2 regions of the Microbacterium sp. G2-16M genome follow, and region 2 is predicted to be linked to the other one. Evidence: predicted binding sites of a transcription regulator. Region 2 holds the regulator's gene; the other holds the start of a gene.
The links. Region 2 encodes LexA, which represses DNA repair genes until DNA is damaged. Its sites were predicted from a motif close to TCGAACANNTGTTCGA; they were not measured.

Region 1: AC0L6F_RS11735 (DUF222 domain-containing protein) is a predicted target of LexA. The motif match lies at 1,460-1,475, and genes of this name have one in related genera.

The regions. Positions count from the first base shown of each region.
Region 1 covers NZ_CM147897.1:2,460,981-2,468,795, reverse strand. The annotation lists gene AC0L6F_RS11740 (HNH endonuclease signature motif containing protein) at 1-536, opposite strand, end outside; gene AC0L6F_RS11735 (DUF222 domain-containing protein) at 475-1,371, opposite strand; gene AC0L6F_RS11730 (LLM class F420-dependent oxidoreductase) at 1,602-2,468, opposite strand; gene AC0L6F_RS11725 (MBG domain-containing protein) at 2,500-7,014, opposite strand; gene AC0L6F_RS11720 (CDP-glycerol glycerophosphotransferase family protein) at 7,219-7,815, shown strand, end outside.
Region 2 covers NZ_CM147897.1:3,477,127-3,484,941, forward strand. The annotation lists gene hflX (GTPase HflX) at 1-455, shown strand, start outside; gene AC0L6F_RS16395 (S9 family peptidase) at 473-2,374, opposite strand; gene AC0L6F_RS16400 (methylenetetrahydrofolate reductase) at 2,650-3,654, shown strand; gene metE (5-methyltetrahydropteroyltriglutamate--homocysteine S-methyltransferase) at 3,651-5,984, shown strand; gene lexA (transcriptional repressor LexA) at 6,047-6,739, opposite strand; gene AC0L6F_RS16415 (LysM peptidoglycan-binding domain-containing protein) at 6,995-7,378, shown strand; gene AC0L6F_RS16420 (histidinol-phosphate transaminase) at 7,410-7,815, shown strand, end outside.

The DNA of each region.
Region 1 (7,815 bases), 1.0 Mb from region 2:
TGTTTGAGGGTGTGGTGCCGTTTGCACAGGTGTGCCAGGTTGCACAGACACGTCTGCCCACCGTCGGCGTACGCGACAGTGTGGTCGATGTCGCATTTGTGGGCGGGGCGGCGGCAGCCGGGGAACCGGCAGTGCTCATCCCGCACCCGCAACAACAGCCGCTGTCGCTTCGAGGGCCGGTACCGGTCCACACGGGTTGAGACCCCGGTGCACGGGTCGGTGAACACCCGGGTCCACGCCCGCGCCGCCCCGGCCAGGTCCCGGGCGGTGTCATCATCGATCGCCCCGAACCCGACCACCTCACCCCCGCCGACGGTCTGACCGGTCAGGGTGCGGGCCGGGATGGTGACCTGCACGGTCCCGGTGATCGCCCCGAGCTGGTTCCGGGCCTGGTCGGTGGCACCGTGCCCGTCCGGGACGTTGGTCAGCAGCAGGTCACTGAACACGTCCGCCATGATCTGCGACCGAGTCCGCTCATCGAACACGACCTCCCCAGAACCCGGCCTCTCCAGACTCGGCCTCCTCAGACGGGGCATCATCGCTGCCGCCGTCCGCGACACCGTCCGGCTCCGTGTCCGCGTCCGCGTCGGCGTTGGCACGGTCGCTGTTCGGGTCTGCATCCGCGTTCGCGTCGGCGTCGGTACGGTCGCCGTTAGGGTCTGCCCCGGCGTTCGCATCGGCGGTGGCAGCCGCGGCTTCGGCTTGGGCTTCGGCTTCGGCTTGGGCTTGGGCGCGGTCGGCGGCGTTCTGTTCGTACAGCTGATCGGCCATCTCCTGCAGCCGGTTCACGATCCCGACACCTTGGGTGGTGGGCAGGTCCGCGGTGATCCGGGCAAGCCCCGGCTCCAACTCCCGCACCGTCACTCTCCGGCGTTTCACGGCGTCCCGCACCCGCTGCTGGGTGCCTTCCGGATCCAGCCGGGACACCAGCCCGGACAACGCCGGCCGCAACTGTGCCGGGGTCATCTCCCCCGCCATATCCACCGCGACCGCCTCGTACTGACGGCGCACCTGATCGTCCTCGATCACCGCACCGGTCTCCGCGATCAACGTCGCGTGCTCCGGCCAGATCCGGCCGTCGCTGGCCTCGCACAGCGTCTGGTAGAACCGGTGGGTCAGGCTCCACGCCTGCGACACCTTCCGCGCCACCTGCCACTCACTGAGCCGCAACGCGGCCGCGACCTCGGCATACACCTCCCGCATCCCCAACTGCGACGAGGCGGTGACCGCCCCGTTCCCGTCCCGGGCGGCGCGTTCCCGTTCCCGCTCTTCGACCACCCCGGCGACCCGCTCGAAGAAGAACATCTCCGCCGCGAACGCGGATGCAGCCCGCTCCCGCGACCCGGCCAGATGATCGATGATCTCGTCCAACTCCGACAGCACCGCAGACCGGCCCGCAGACGATGATGACATCAGCGAAACCTCCGGTCTGCTCCTCGGGTGAACTACCCCCAGTGTATCGAACGCAGCTTCGCCATGTCAATGGTCGGTTCATGATTATCCTGCCGAACCCGTCACCCTCGACATCCCTCGTCCTTGCCCTGAAATGTGACCCAGATACGAACACAGCAGCGGCTCACCGCAGCCCCACCGCGCCGACGTCAGAGCTCACGCAGCCGCGGCAGCACGTCGGCGGCGAGCGTCTCCACCGAAGCGAGCTGACGGTCAGGCCGTACGCCGAACACCACCAGGTCGATGCCGAGAGCGGCGAAGCGCTCCATGGTGGGCCAGAACTCCGGGCTCGACGGGTCGAGTCGGCTGCCCATCACCTGCTTCTCGATCGCGTCGTAGTCGGTACCGACCGCGTCGCAGTGCCGCCGCAGCACGTCCAGCAGGTGCGCGGTCTCATCGGGGTCGCCGGTCATCAGATTGACGATCTGCCCGTACTGGGCGGCGATGCGCAGGGTCTTGCGCTCGCCCTTGCCGCCGATCATCAGGGGCGGATGCGGCTGCTGCACCGGCGCCGGACTGTTGAGCGTCTCAGCCAGCGCGTAGTGCTTCCCCTCGAACGGACCGGTCTGATCGCCCCACATCTGCAGCGCGATCCGGATCGCCTCCTCCAGCCGCTCGAAACGCTCGGCGATCGCCGGATACGGCACACCCAGCGCATGGTGCTCGCGCTCGTACCAGGCCGCGCCGATGCCGAGCGCCGCCCGGCCGCCGCTGAGCACATCGAGCGTGGTGACCGTCTTGGCCAGCAGGCCCGGGTGCCGATACGTCACGCCGACGACGAGCGGGGCCAGCCGCATCCGCTGCGTCTGCCCGGCGACGAACGCCAGCGTCGAGAACGCCTCGAGCATCGGCTCGGCGGGGTCGCCGGCAGCCTCCATCTGGAACCAGTGGTCCATGACGGTGAACTGTTCGAAGCCGCCGAATTCGGCGGCGCGGGCGGTGTCGGCGAGCACCGTGGGGATGGATGCCGACGCCTGCGGCATCGTGTAGTTCCAGAAGTGGATTCCTGCATGCATGTCGTCAGGCTATGCCCGGGTACGACCGGTGTCACTGACAGTCCGCTGCGCGCTCCACGCATCCGCGCATCCGGGTGCGGACCTCCCCCTGCTCCGTCGCTGTCTCATTCAGGCGGCGCCGGCGCACGGCGACCAGCAGGACGAGCCCGGCGCCGAGTGCCACCGCCAGCGCACCCAGCGTGGCAGCCCCCACCGCGTTCAGAGCCGAGCCGGTGATGGCCAGGATGCCCGACGTGGCGGGGTCTGCACCGGCCGAGCTCCCGTCAGCGGCCGAGCTCCCGGACGACCCTGCCGGCGCGGCCACGACGGTCAGCGGCGCAGTCTGCTCGAGCTGCGTGCCGTCGGGCAGGGTGGCCACGGCCTGCATCTCGTGTGCCCCGGCGACCGTCCCCGCCGGCACCGTGAACGGGCGCGCGAACGTGCCGTCCGAACCCGTCCTCGCGACCCCCGCGGCGACCGGGTCGGAGTGGAACGTGAACGCCACCGTCGTGCCCGGAGGCAGCACGCCGCCGCTCATGTCCACGCCATCCCCGTCGAAGACCGTGGACGGGGCGACGAACAGGCGGAACGAGGTCGGGTCCAGGATCGTGAGCGTCGCGGGGTCGGCGAGCCCCACGAACACGTAGTTCGCGGCATCCCCGCCGTTGCAGGTGATCGGGTAGACGCCGGGCCGTGACAGCGGTGTGATCGGGGTGAGTGCGGCATCGAACACGGCGCACGTCGATGCTGTCGTGACGACCGTGGCGTCGTCGCCGGCGACGAAGCCGTCGTAGCCGATCGTCAGCGGCGGCATGGGAGAGTTGAACGCCATCGTCACGTCCGCCGGATGCACGGTCAGCGGCGCGGGCATCACCGTGAGGTGCCCGACCGCGTAGGTGATCGTGTAGTTGTCGGATGTCGCGCCGCTGCACGTGCTCTCGTAGTCGCCGATCGCATCGCCGGCCGCATACGCCGTCGTCTCGCAGGTCGGCGATGTCGACAGGTCGGCGGCGTCGTCCGAGTTGACGAACCCCGTGTAGACGGGGTCGACCGACGGGGCGGCGTCACCATAGGTGGCCTGCGTGCCCGACGCCGTCACCGTCAGGGGTGCGGGCGTCACCTGCAGAAGTCCGCCCACGTAGGTGTAGGCGTAGTTCCCGTCGGCATCCGTCGCGGGGCCCGTGCATGAATCGGTGTCCATGCGGTAGAACGCCACGCCCAGACCAGTCATCGACTGGCCGTCGACCGTCGTGCACGACAGGGCGGCGTCACTCGGAAATGCGGCGCGGTCAGACGGGTCGCTCGACGACACCTTGGCGGAGAAGACCGGCGTGCCTCCATATGTCTGGGTCGCACTGATCGTCACCGACAGCGACTTCGCTGCCACGGTGAAGTTCGCCGAGTTGTAGTGGAGCGTGTAGTCGTTCGCGGAGCCGCCTGTGCAGTTCGCCGTGTAGGAGCCGATCGGCATTCCCGCCGCGTAGTCGGACGAGCAGGTGGGGGCCGGGTCCAGCACCGAGGCATCCTCGCCGTTCACGAACCCGCTGTAGCTGGGGGTGACGTTCGCGTCCGAGCCGTACACCGCATCTGTGATGCTCGGGGTGACGGACAGGGGTGCGGTCGTGACGGTGAAGGTGCCGCTCGTGTAATTGGGGCTGTAGTTGCCGGTCGTGTCACTGGCAGGTCCGTTGCAGGAGTTCGGATCGATGCGATAGCCGCCGAGCAGGTAGTGCAGGCCGGTCAGCGTGTCGCCGTCGGTGTCCTTCGCGCAGGTGAGACCGTCAGAGAGGTCGAAGGAGAGCCCCGTGTACGCGGGGTACAGATGGAACTCCGGAGCCTCGCCGTAGCGCATGGTGCCGCCGATGCCGACATCGACCGACTGCGGATCGACGGTGACGTGGCCGGTACCGCTGACGATGACATAGTTGCGCGCGGCCGCGCCCGTGCATGAGGTCGCAGAGGTCCCGACATCCGATGCCCTGGTGTAGTCGGTGCTGCACGAGGTCGGCGCGGTCAGATCGCCGGCATCGATCAGGTCGGCGGCCGTCTCGTCGTTGACGAAGCCGCTGTAGACCGGGGTGATCGTCGGCACGGCGTCCTGGTAGGTGACCGTCGCGTCCGAGCCCGAGACCGTCAGGGATGCCTTGCCCTGAGTGAAGCCGCCGTCGGTGAACGTGAGCTGGTAATGGGTCGCTCCCGTGCCGTCCAACGACCCGCTGCAGGTCGACGGATCGATCGCGTAGTCGTCGGCATCCAGCGAGCTGCTCCACGTGACGCCGTCCAGATCGCACGAGACGGTTCCCTGGCTCAGGCCGTCGGGGATGTCGCTGGACCGGATGCGGAAGACCGGGGCCTGATCGCCATACGTCGCGGAACCCGACACCTGCACGTGCAGGTCCACGGACTGGGAGGATGCCTGCACCGCGCCGATGTCACAGCCCGAGGTGGGCTTTTCCTGCCCGGCCTGATCGAGACCGGCGTCGCCGTCGGCAGCGCCGTCGGTGCATTCGCTGCCGTTGCCGAGGGCGGCCGCATGCGGCGTGTAGCCATAGGCCTCCCACCCTCCCGGCAGGGTGTATGTGGTCAGCAGGGTGTCGTACTCGGCCGGCACGACGGCCGGGTCAGCGGCATCCGCCGTCAGGTGCGTGTCGCCGCTGCCACCGGTCATACACGCCGCGGAAGCGTTCGCAGATGCGGCGTAGATGACGTTGTGCCCGCCGGAGGACACCGTCATCGACCGAACGCCGTAGCCCGGATCGGCGTTTTCGGTGCCCGGGTCGCCGCCGGTCTGATCCACGACCGTGCGGCAGTCGGCGGGCAGGTGCCGCGCCCCGTCCGTGGTCTTGAGATAGTTCGGACCGACGATGCTGCTGCTCACCGACACCGACCGGGTCGGCACCCAGCCCAGCGGCGTCCAGGGCTTGCTGTGCCAGTTCGGGCTGTCCGGACCCCGAGCCAGGATGAAGGTGTCGGAATCCCACGCCTGCATGATGCCGGCGTTCAGCTGCCAGGCATCGTCGAACTCGTCGGCGTCCAGCTTCAAAGTCGTGGTGTTGTCGGTGATGGTGGATGCCACGACCGACATCGCGCCGTCACCGGCGACCGCCGAGCCGACGCCGTGGTCACGCCACATCGCATCGCAGACCTGCATGTTGTGCGTGGTGGACTGTCCGGATTCCTTGTACTTCTCGCAATCGGTGTACCGGTTCGGGTTGCTGGCACCCCCACCCGGCTCGGCGGCCGTCTTGGCGACGGTCGACTCGGCGAGCGTGAAGCTGCCCAGGGCATTGCCCGTGGTCGCATCGTCGGAGTATCCGTCGAAGAACACCGCCGCGCCCAATGCGTCGCCCGCGATGCCAGGTGCCCCCGTGTGCCCATCGTCGCCCGCCGTCCCGGCGGCACCGCCTGCGGCGCTCGTGCCGCCGGCGCCGACCCCGGCACAGGCGATGTCCTCGCCGCCACTCACGTCGCCGGCGGCGCCCGCCGCGCCACGGGATCCGGCGTCGCCTGCGTGCGCCGTGTTCTGGACGATCGAGGTGCGCTCGATGCGCACGTCGCCGAACCGCGCATAGACGGCCGCCCCGAACGCGCGGCCACCGAGGCTGCCGGCGCCGCCGTCGCCGCCCCAGCCGGAATCGCCGCCGTCGGTGCCGGAGTGGGCGCCCCCGAGGGAGGTGCAGTACGCATCGGTCCCCGGGGCACCGTCGCCGCCATCGCCGGCGTCACCACCGGCACCGCCGTCACCGCCGGTCACCGTGTTGTCGGAGAACACCGAGTCGGAGATCGTGACGGTCGACCGAATCGCGTACAACCCGGCGCCGAAGGCCGACCCACCGCCGGCGCCCTCTCCGCCCCAACCGCCCCAGCGGCCGGAGTCGGTGACGGTCCCGGCCGTCCCATCGCGCCCGATGCCGCCATCACCACCCGCGCCGCCGACGGCAGTGCTGCCGGTGACGACGACGCGGGTCAGCGTCAGGGTTGAACCGTCGACCGAGATGGCCCCGCCGTACACCGAGGCGCCGTCCGCCCCGTTCTTCCCCGAGCATCCCGAGGGGTGACCGCCGTCGACGGAGCAGAGCAGATCCGGGTCGCCGTCCGCCCCGTCCGTGCCGGACGCGCCGGTCACCTTGCCACCCTTCAGCACCGCATCGGTGATCGTGAGGTCGCCGGGGTTGTTCACCGCACCACCATCAGTGACCGTGAACAGACGGAAGGGACCCGCACTCTGGGCACGCGCGATCGTGTGACCGTGGCCCTGGATCACGACGGGAGCGCCGAAGAGTTCAGGGAGCGGGCTCGTCAGGGTGACATCGTCGGTGAGACTCATGATCACCGGCGTGGCCTGGTTTCCCGCGCCGTGTTGGGCGCCGCACGAGACCGCCTGAGAACCGCCGTAGTAGCGGCTCAGAGCGACCGCGACCGCCATTCCCCGCGACAGCGTGCAGTCGCCGTCGATCGTGAAGTGGATCTCGTCCGCCGCCCGCGCCGGCGCGGCGGGGGCCACCAATGCGAGGCCGGCAGCGGCCGTGAGCGCGGCCGTGCCGACGATCAATGCGCGGTGCAGCATCCGACGGATGCCGCGGACAGACGATCTCGGACGCGTGCGCACGTATGCTCCCCAGCTCGGTGACAGACGGCTCACACGGTACGCACCGCCGGCCTTCGGCACCTCAGTAGTCCGGTACTGGTTTCCTCCGACCCGATAACAGCCCCGTAACGGCCCGGTGCACCCGAAGGCGGCTCACAGCGCATCGTCCTACGCTCGGTTGTCGTGAGACTTCCCCTGCCCGGTCGCCTGAACCGCTACGTCGCGCGCGCCGGCCGGGCGGTGCAGTCCGAGCGGATCGCGTACAGCCGATCCAAGCCGATCCAGCACGACGTCGTCCTGTACGAGTCGTTCGCCGGCAACGGAGTGCTCTGCAACCCCGAGGCGATCTTCCGCTACCTGCTGAACCGACCCGAGTTCGACCATCTGTGGCACGTCTGGTCGATCGCCGACGAGGCCGCGATCGCCCGGTTCGAAGCGGAGTTCGGTGCGCATCCCCGTGTCTCGTTCGTCCACCGGGGCAGCTTCGAGTACTGGCGGGTGCTGTCCACGGCCGGCTACCTGGTCAACAACGCGACCTTCCCGCCGGCGTTCGGCAAGCGCCCCGGCCAGGTGTATCTGAACACCTGGCACGGCACCCCGCTGAAGCTCATGGGCTTCGATATGCCGGACGGCGCCATCGAATCGGCGAACACGCTGCGCAACCTGCTCGCCGCCGACTATCTGCTCGCGGCGAATGCGTTCATGGCCGAGACCATGTACGAGGACGCGTACCGGCTGCGCAACGTCTACCAGGGCCGCATCATCGAAGAGGGCTACCCG
Region 2 (7,815 bases):
GCTCCACCCTCGAAGAGGTGGCCGACTCGGACGTCATCGTCCACGTGGTCGATGCCGCCCACCCCGACCCCGCCGCGCAGCTGGCGACGGTGCGCGATGTGATCGGGGATGTCGGGGGCCGCGACATCCGCGAGATCGTCGTCTTCAACAAGGCGGATCTGGTCGGCGACGACACCCGCCTGGTGCTGCGCGGACTCGAGCCGACGGCGCTGTTCGTCTCCAGCCGGACCGGCGAGGGGATCGCGCAGCTGCGCCAGACGATCGAGGACGCCCTGCCGCTGCCGGCGGAGGAGATCACGGCACTCGTGCCCTATGACCGCGGCGACCTCATCTCGGCGGTGCACGAGTCGGGGATCATCCTCGAGCAGCGGCACGAGGCCGCCGGCACGCTCGTGCACGCCCGGGTGGGCGCGCAGCTGGCGGCACAGCTCGCCGCGTACGCCGTCACCGACTGAGCGTCACCGAAGGAGCGTCACCGGCTGAGCGTCAGCGGCTCCCCGTCGGCCGGGGTGAAGCCGAAGACGGCCCCCAAGAAGGCCAGTGACGTCTTCATGGCGTCCACCACGGTCTCGGAGCGGCGGAACCCGTGCCCCTCGCCGGGGTAGACGACGTAGGCATGCGGGATGCCGCGGGCCGCCAGCGCGTCGCGGATCGCCTCGGACTGGGCCGGCGGGACCACCGGGTCGTCGGCGCCCTGCAGCAGCAGCACCGGCACCCGGAAACGCTCCGGGTGCGACAGCGGCGACCGCTCCAGGTACAGCCCCTCGGCGGCCGGAAGCGGCCCGATCAGACCGTCCAGGTAGCGGGACTCGAAGTCGTGCGTGTCGGTGGCCAGCGTCCGGGCGTCGCCCACGCCGTAGCGAGAGATCCCCGCGGCGAACACGTCCGTGTTCGTCAGTGCCGCCAGCACCGTCCATCCGCCGGCGGAACCGCCCTCGATCGCCAGGCGCGCGGCATCCGCCCGTCCCGCCGCGGCCAGGCCCGCGGCCGCCGCGGCCACGTCGTCCACGTCGACCACGCCCCACTGCCCGCGCAGCCGCTCCCGGTATGCCCGGCCGTATCCGGTGGAGCCGCCATAGTTCACGTCCAGCACGCCGATGCCGCGGCTGGTGTAGAACGCGATGCGCGCGGATGCCGCGGCCGCCGTGTGCGCGGTCGGCCCGCCGTGCACGAACACGACGTACGGCGGCCGCTCTCCGGTCGGCGCCGTGACGTCGGGGTGGGTCGGCGGGTAATCGAAGGCGTGCACCGGTCCGTGCGGGCCGTCGAACGTCGCCGCCCGGGGCACCGGGTTCCACTCGGCATCCCAGGATGAGGCGCCGCCGCTGATCCGCTCGGCGCCAGCCGGATCCTCGACATCCACGAGCCAGACCGCTGGCGGGCCGGTCAGCCCGGCCGCGGTGAGGAGCACGCGGGACCCGTGCGCATCCTCGATCGAGGCGTTCGCGGTGGCGTCCACCCCCACCCGTTCGGCGCTCCCGGAGCCCGGATCGAGGATCACGACCTCGTCGCCGCCGTTCGTGCGGATCGCGACCACGCGTCCGTCCGCCAGCGGGCGGAACCAGCGCGTGCCCAGCACCCACAGCGGCCCGCCGGTGTCGGCGTCGGCGGGTGCGACCGGCCGGGGCTCGGCACCGCCCGAGACCCGGATCCGCCAGAGATTCCAGCGGCCGGTGACATCGTCGGCGTACAGCAGCTCGTCCGCGCCCAGCCACTCCGGCTGCAGCACCGCCGACGCGCCGGCGGCCACCGTCGCACCGGACGGGGAGTCGCCATCCGACAGCCGCCGCACCTGCAGCCGGGTGCGGTCCCACGGCATGTCGGGGTGGTCCCACGCGATCCAGGCGAGACGGCTGCCGTCCGGTGACAGCGCCGGGTGGGCGACGAAGTCGCTGCCCGAGGCCAGCGAGCCGATGATGGGCGTCTCGCCGGTCGTGATCTCGACGATGTCGCGCACCGGGACGCCCGCTCCGGCATGGGTCTCGCGGATCGCCAGCAGCCGGTCGTGCTGCACGGTCAGTCCGCCGTAGCGCTCGCCGCGACCGTCCGGAGTGAGGCGCCGGGACTGGCCGCCGGCCAGCTCCCACACGGCCTGATCGCTCCTCTCCACGAAGAAGAGGCGTCCGTCCGCGGTCGCGGCCCACGCCCCGCCGCCGTACTCGTGCACGCGGGATCCCACGTTCCACGGCGCGGGCAGCAGCACGCCGGAGCGACGTGAGTGCACGGTCATCCGCCCACCCTCGGCGGGGACGGACGCGCCCCACCAGATGTCGTCGCCGACGAACTGCGCGCCGTCGATCCGCGGGGCGGAGGATGCCGCCAGCTCGGCCGTGATCGGGGAGGGCCAGGTGCCGTAGGGGAGCGTGGAGGGCATCCTCCCACGCTAGTCTGCGGGGCTGGTGCCGGCCCGCCGAACGGCGCCCGCGGGCCTGCCTACGGTCGTATCCCTTCGTCGATATGGACCTCGAAACAGTGCGTCACACCCGGTGTCGACGCTGCCGGATGGCCCTACCGTGGTCGCATCGACGCCCGGTCCTCCCGGGCAGGAGCGACAGCCGAGCCCGGCACCCGCCCGCGAACACACAGCGCACTCCCGCGCTGGACCGCGGCCGCCCGGCCACCGCCCTTGCCACCGAACAGGACCCCGTCATGTCCCTCGCCGACGACCTCCCGCGCGGCGCCGACCTTCCCGAGGGGAGCGGCGCTTTCCGCGAACGCGGCACGCTCCCGTTCTCGTTCGAGCTGTACCCGCCGCGGATGCCGGAGGCCACGCCCGCGCTGCACGAGACCATCCGGCACCTCGCCGCAGCCGGGCCGCGCTTCATCTCCGTCACCTACGGCGCCGGAGGGTCGCACGGTGGCCGCTCGCTCGCCCTGCTCCGGCATCTGCGTGCGCACACCGCGGTCGAGCCGCTGGCGCACCTGACCTGCGTCGGCAACACGTATGCGGGTGCGGCCCGGCTCATCCGCGAGTTCCTGGACGCCGGCATCCGCAGCTTCCTCGCCCTGCGCGGCGACCCGCCGGACGGCGCGACCGAGGGTGACCGCTTCCTCGGCGATCTGGACAGCGCGGCACAGCTCGTGCAGCTGATCGACCGGGTGCAGGCCGAGCGCGCACCGTACGCCGAGACGCCGCTGGCGGGGCTGCCGGGCGCGGCCCGGCTCGATCGCCCGGAGCCGGTCCAGACCGCGGTGGCCGCGTTCCCGCACGGGCACCCGCGCTCGCGGCACCCGCGCGAGCACATCGACGCGCTGCTGGCCAAGCAGGCCGCCGGGGCGACGTTCGCGATCACCCAGCTCTTCTTCCACGCCGACGACTACCTCGGCTTCGTCGACCGGTGCCGGAGCGCGGGCGTGACCCTGCCGATCCTGCCCGGCATCATGCCGATCACCGCGCCGTCCCGCCTGCACCGGGTGCTCGAGCTGACCGGCCAGGACGTCCCCGCCGAGCTGTCCATCGGACTGCAGATCGAACCGGATGCCGCGGCCCGGCGGGCGTTCGGGATCGGCTACGCCGCGCGGCTGGCCGCCGAGGTCGTCGCCGGCGGCGCCCCCGGCGTGCACCTGTACGCCTTCAACAGCCATGACACGGTCCTCGCGGTCCTCCGCGAGGCCGGCATCCTGACCACCACCGACAAGGAGACCGTACGATGACCGCTTTCCCGCAGGGAACCATCCTGGGCTACCCCCGCATCGGCCGCCGCCGTGAGCTCAAGCACGCCGTGGAGGCGCACTGGGCCGGGCGGATCGACGAGGCCGAGCTCGAGCGGATCGCCGCGGCGCTGCGCCGCGGCACGCGTCGACGTCTGGTCGACCTCGGGCTCGGCGCCGACGACTCGTCCATCCCCGAGTCGTTCTCGTTCTACGACCAGGTGCTCGATGCGGCGGTGACCGTCGGGGCGCTCCCGGAGCGCTTCGCCGCGCTGCGCGAGCCGGACGGCACCATCGGACTCGGCGCGTACTTCGCCGCGGCCCGCGGCGACCGGGAGCGCGCGCCGCTGGAGATGACCAAGTGGTTCGACACGAACTACCACTATCTGGTGCCCGAGATCGGACCCGATACCGCCTTCGTGCTGGACGACGACCGGCTGGTGCGGCAGATCGCCGAGGCGCGTGCGGACGGCATCACGGTCCGTCCGGTCGTCGTCGGCCCGGTCACCCTGCTGGCGCTGTCGAAGGCGCCGGCGGCCCCTACGCCCGCCGGCTTCACCCCGCTGGACCGGCTCGAAGACCTGCTCCCGGTGTACGTCGACCTGCTCGCCGCACTGAGGGCCGCGGGTGCCGAATGGGTGCAGCTGGACGAGCCGGCACTGGTCAGCGAGAGCCTCCCGGTGGACGCGTCGCGCCTGGCGGCGGCTGCCCGGCGCGCCTACGACGTGCTGGGCGGCGGCGGCGATCGACCGTCGCTGCTGGTGGCCGCCGGCTATGCGCAGCCGAGCGCCGAGGCATGGCGCGCGTTGGCCGCCGCGCCGATCGAGGCCATCGCGCTCGACCTGGTGCGCGGTGACGTGCCGGAGCCCGCGGTCGGCCTGGGCGAGAAGACCCTCGTGGGCGGGGTGATCGACGGTCGCAACGTCTGGCGCGGCGATCTGGCCGCCGCATGGGACACGCTGGAGCGGCTGCGGCGCCTCGGCGCCGGACACGTCACGGCCGGGACATCCACCTCGCTTCAGCACGTGCCGCACGACGTCGCGGACGAGGCCGATCTCGCCCCGCGGCTCGCGTCCTGGCTCGCGTTCGCCGACCAGAAGGTGCGGCAGGTCGCCACGCTGGCGACCGGACTGGAGCGCGGACGCGCGGCCATCGACGAGGCGCTGGATGCCGCATCCGCCGCCCTCGCCGACCGGCGCAGCGCACCCGGGGTCCGCGACGGGGCGGTGCGGGTGCGCGCGGCTGCGCTGAGCGCCGACGCCTTCGTCCGCGGCGATCACGGGGCCCGCGAGGCGGCGCAGGATGCCGCACTGGACCTGCCGCCGCTGCCGACCACGACGATCGGCTCGTTCCCGCAGACCGACGAGCTGCGCCGCACGCGCGCCGCGCATGCGAAGGGGGAGATCTCCACCGCCGAGTACGAGCAGCTGCTGCGGCTGGAGATCACCACCGTGATCGGGCTGCAGGAGGAGCTGGGGCTGGACGTGCTGGTGCACGGCGAACCCGAGCGCAGCGACATGGTGCAGTACTTCGCCGAGAACCTCGACGGATTCGCCGTGACCCGCAACGGATGGGTGCAGTCCTACGGCACGCGCGCCACGCGACCCTCGATCCTCTGGGGCGACGTGTCCCGCCCGGCGCCCATCACCGTGCCGTGGTCGGCGTTCGCGCAGGCGCTGACGGACAAGCCGGTCAAGGGCATGCTCACCGGCCCGGTGACGATCCTGGCCTGGTCGTTCGTCCGCGACGACCAGCCGCTGGGTGAGACCGCGAACCAGGTCGCGCTCGCGCTGCGGGACGAGATCGCCGAGCTCGAGGCGGCGGGACTGCGGATCGTCCAGGTCGACGAGCCCGCGCTGCGCGAGCTGCTGCCGCTGAAGAGGGTCGGCCAGCAGGCCTACCTGGACTGGTCGGTCAACGCGTTCCGTCTGGCCACCGCGGGCGTCGTCCCGGCCACGCAGGTGCACACTCACCTGTGCTATTCGGAGTTCACCGAGGTGATCGACGCGATCGCCGCGCTGGATGCCGACGTCACCTCGATCGAGGCGGCCCGCAGCGGTGGGGAGGTCGTCGGCGACATCGCCGCCGCCGGCTTCGAGCGGGGCGTGGGACCCGGTGTGTACGACATCCACTCGCCGCGGGTGCCCCGCGTGAGGGAGATCACCCGGCTGCTGGAGCGAGCGGCCGCCGAGCTCGGGCTGCGGCAGATCTGGGTGAACCCGGACTGCGGCCTGAAGACGCGTGCCTACCCGGAGACGGTCGCATCGCTGCACAACCTGGTCGAGGCCACCCGACGGGTGCGCCTCGGGCTGGAGGTCGGCGTGCCGGCCTGATGCCGTGACGACGCGGTTCCGGGTCGGGGCGATCGCGCCCGGCCCGGAACCGCGTCTGCGGATCAGACCGCGCGCAGGACGGCGACGACCTTGCCCAGCACGACGGCGTCGTCGCCCAGGATCGGCTCGAACGCCGAGTTGCGGGGGAGCAGCCAGGTGTGACCGTCGCGCTGCCGGAACGTCTTCACCGTCGCCTCGCCGTCCAGCATCGCCGCGACGATGTCGCCGTTCTCGGCCGTCGCCTGCGACCGCACGACCACCCAGTCGCGGTCGCAGATGGCGGCGTCGATCATCGACTCGCCCTGCACCTTGAGCATGAACAGGTCGCCCTTGCCCACGAGCTGGCGGGGGAGGGGGAAGATCTCCTCCACCTGCTGCTCGGCGGTGATCGGCACCCCCGCCGCGATGTGCCCGACCAGCGGGACGAGGGCGGCGTCGCCGACCGCCGGGGCGGTGTCGGCGGGATTCTCGGTGCCCGAACCGGGCAGGTCGATCAGCACCTCCATGGCGCGCGTCTTGCCGGCGTCGCGTCGCAGGTAGCCGCTCAGCTCGAGCTGGTTCAGCTGGTGGGTCACGCTGGACAGCGACTTCAGGCCGACCGCGTCGCCGATCTCGCGCATGCTCGGCGGATACCCGTAGCGGGCGATCGAGCGCTGGATGACCTCGAGGATCGCCATCTGCTTCTCGCTCAGGCTCTTGCGTCGGCGCGTCTGTCGGCGCGGCTTGGGACCCGCGTCGTGCGATGCATCGGTCATGTCAGCTCCCGTTCTTGCCGCCGAGGCAGCGTCTTCGAATGTCGGAGGTCGGTGATGGGGTGGCCTCATCGAAACGGTATCCGTTCCCGAACCGGATCGAGGGCAACGCCGTCGCGTGTCGCCCTTCGAGTCGATTCGGGGAAGAGTCCGCTTGACAGTTTACAACATCGAAACTAGATTCGGAAGAGAAGTTCGGCACCGGTCCTCCCGGCCGAGGGTCGGCGCCGAACCTCTCCCCATCACTCGGAGGAACGCATGAGCACCATCGGCATCGCCAGCACGGCAGGGATCACGCCGCACAGCACGGCCCACGCGGCCACCCGCCTGCGACTCACCGCACGCGGTCGCCGTGTGCTGGCCGCCCTGGTGGCGCTGCCGGTCGCCGCGGCGATCGGCATGGCGGCGCTCAGCGGCGGATCGGCGCTCGCCTCGCGCGACACCGGGGCCGCGGCGGGGTCGTTCGCGATCGTGACCGTCAGCGCCGGCGACACGCTGTGGTCGATCGCGCAGACGGTGGCGCCGCAGGCCGACCCCCGGGACGTCGTCGACGGGATCGTGCGCCTGAACGCGCTGGACGGCGTCACGGTCGCGCCGGGCGATCGACTGTCGATCCCGACCGAGTACGCGCCGGCGAAGTGACCCGCCGGGCGCCCGCGGCGCGCGCTCTACGATGGGACGCGTGAGCCCCCGTCTGGAAGACCTGCCGATACGCGACGATCTGCGCGGACTGACACCGTACGGCGCCCCGCAGGCGCCTCTGCCGGTCGCCCTGAACGTCAACGAGAACACGCATCCGGTTCCGAAAGAGGTGTCCGACGACATCCTGGATGCCGTCGCCCTCGCGCTGCGGGACGTCAACCGGTACCCGGATCGCGAGTTCACGGTGCTGCGCGAGCAGTTCGCCGAGTACCTGGGTCACGGGCTGACGCGGGATCAGATCTGGGCGGCCAACGGGTCGAACGAGGTCCTGCAGCACCTGCTGCAGGCGTTCGCCGGACCGGGCCGGACGGTGTTCGGGTTCGCCCCGACGTACTCGATGTACCCGCTGCTGACCCGTGCCACCGGCGGGCAGTGGG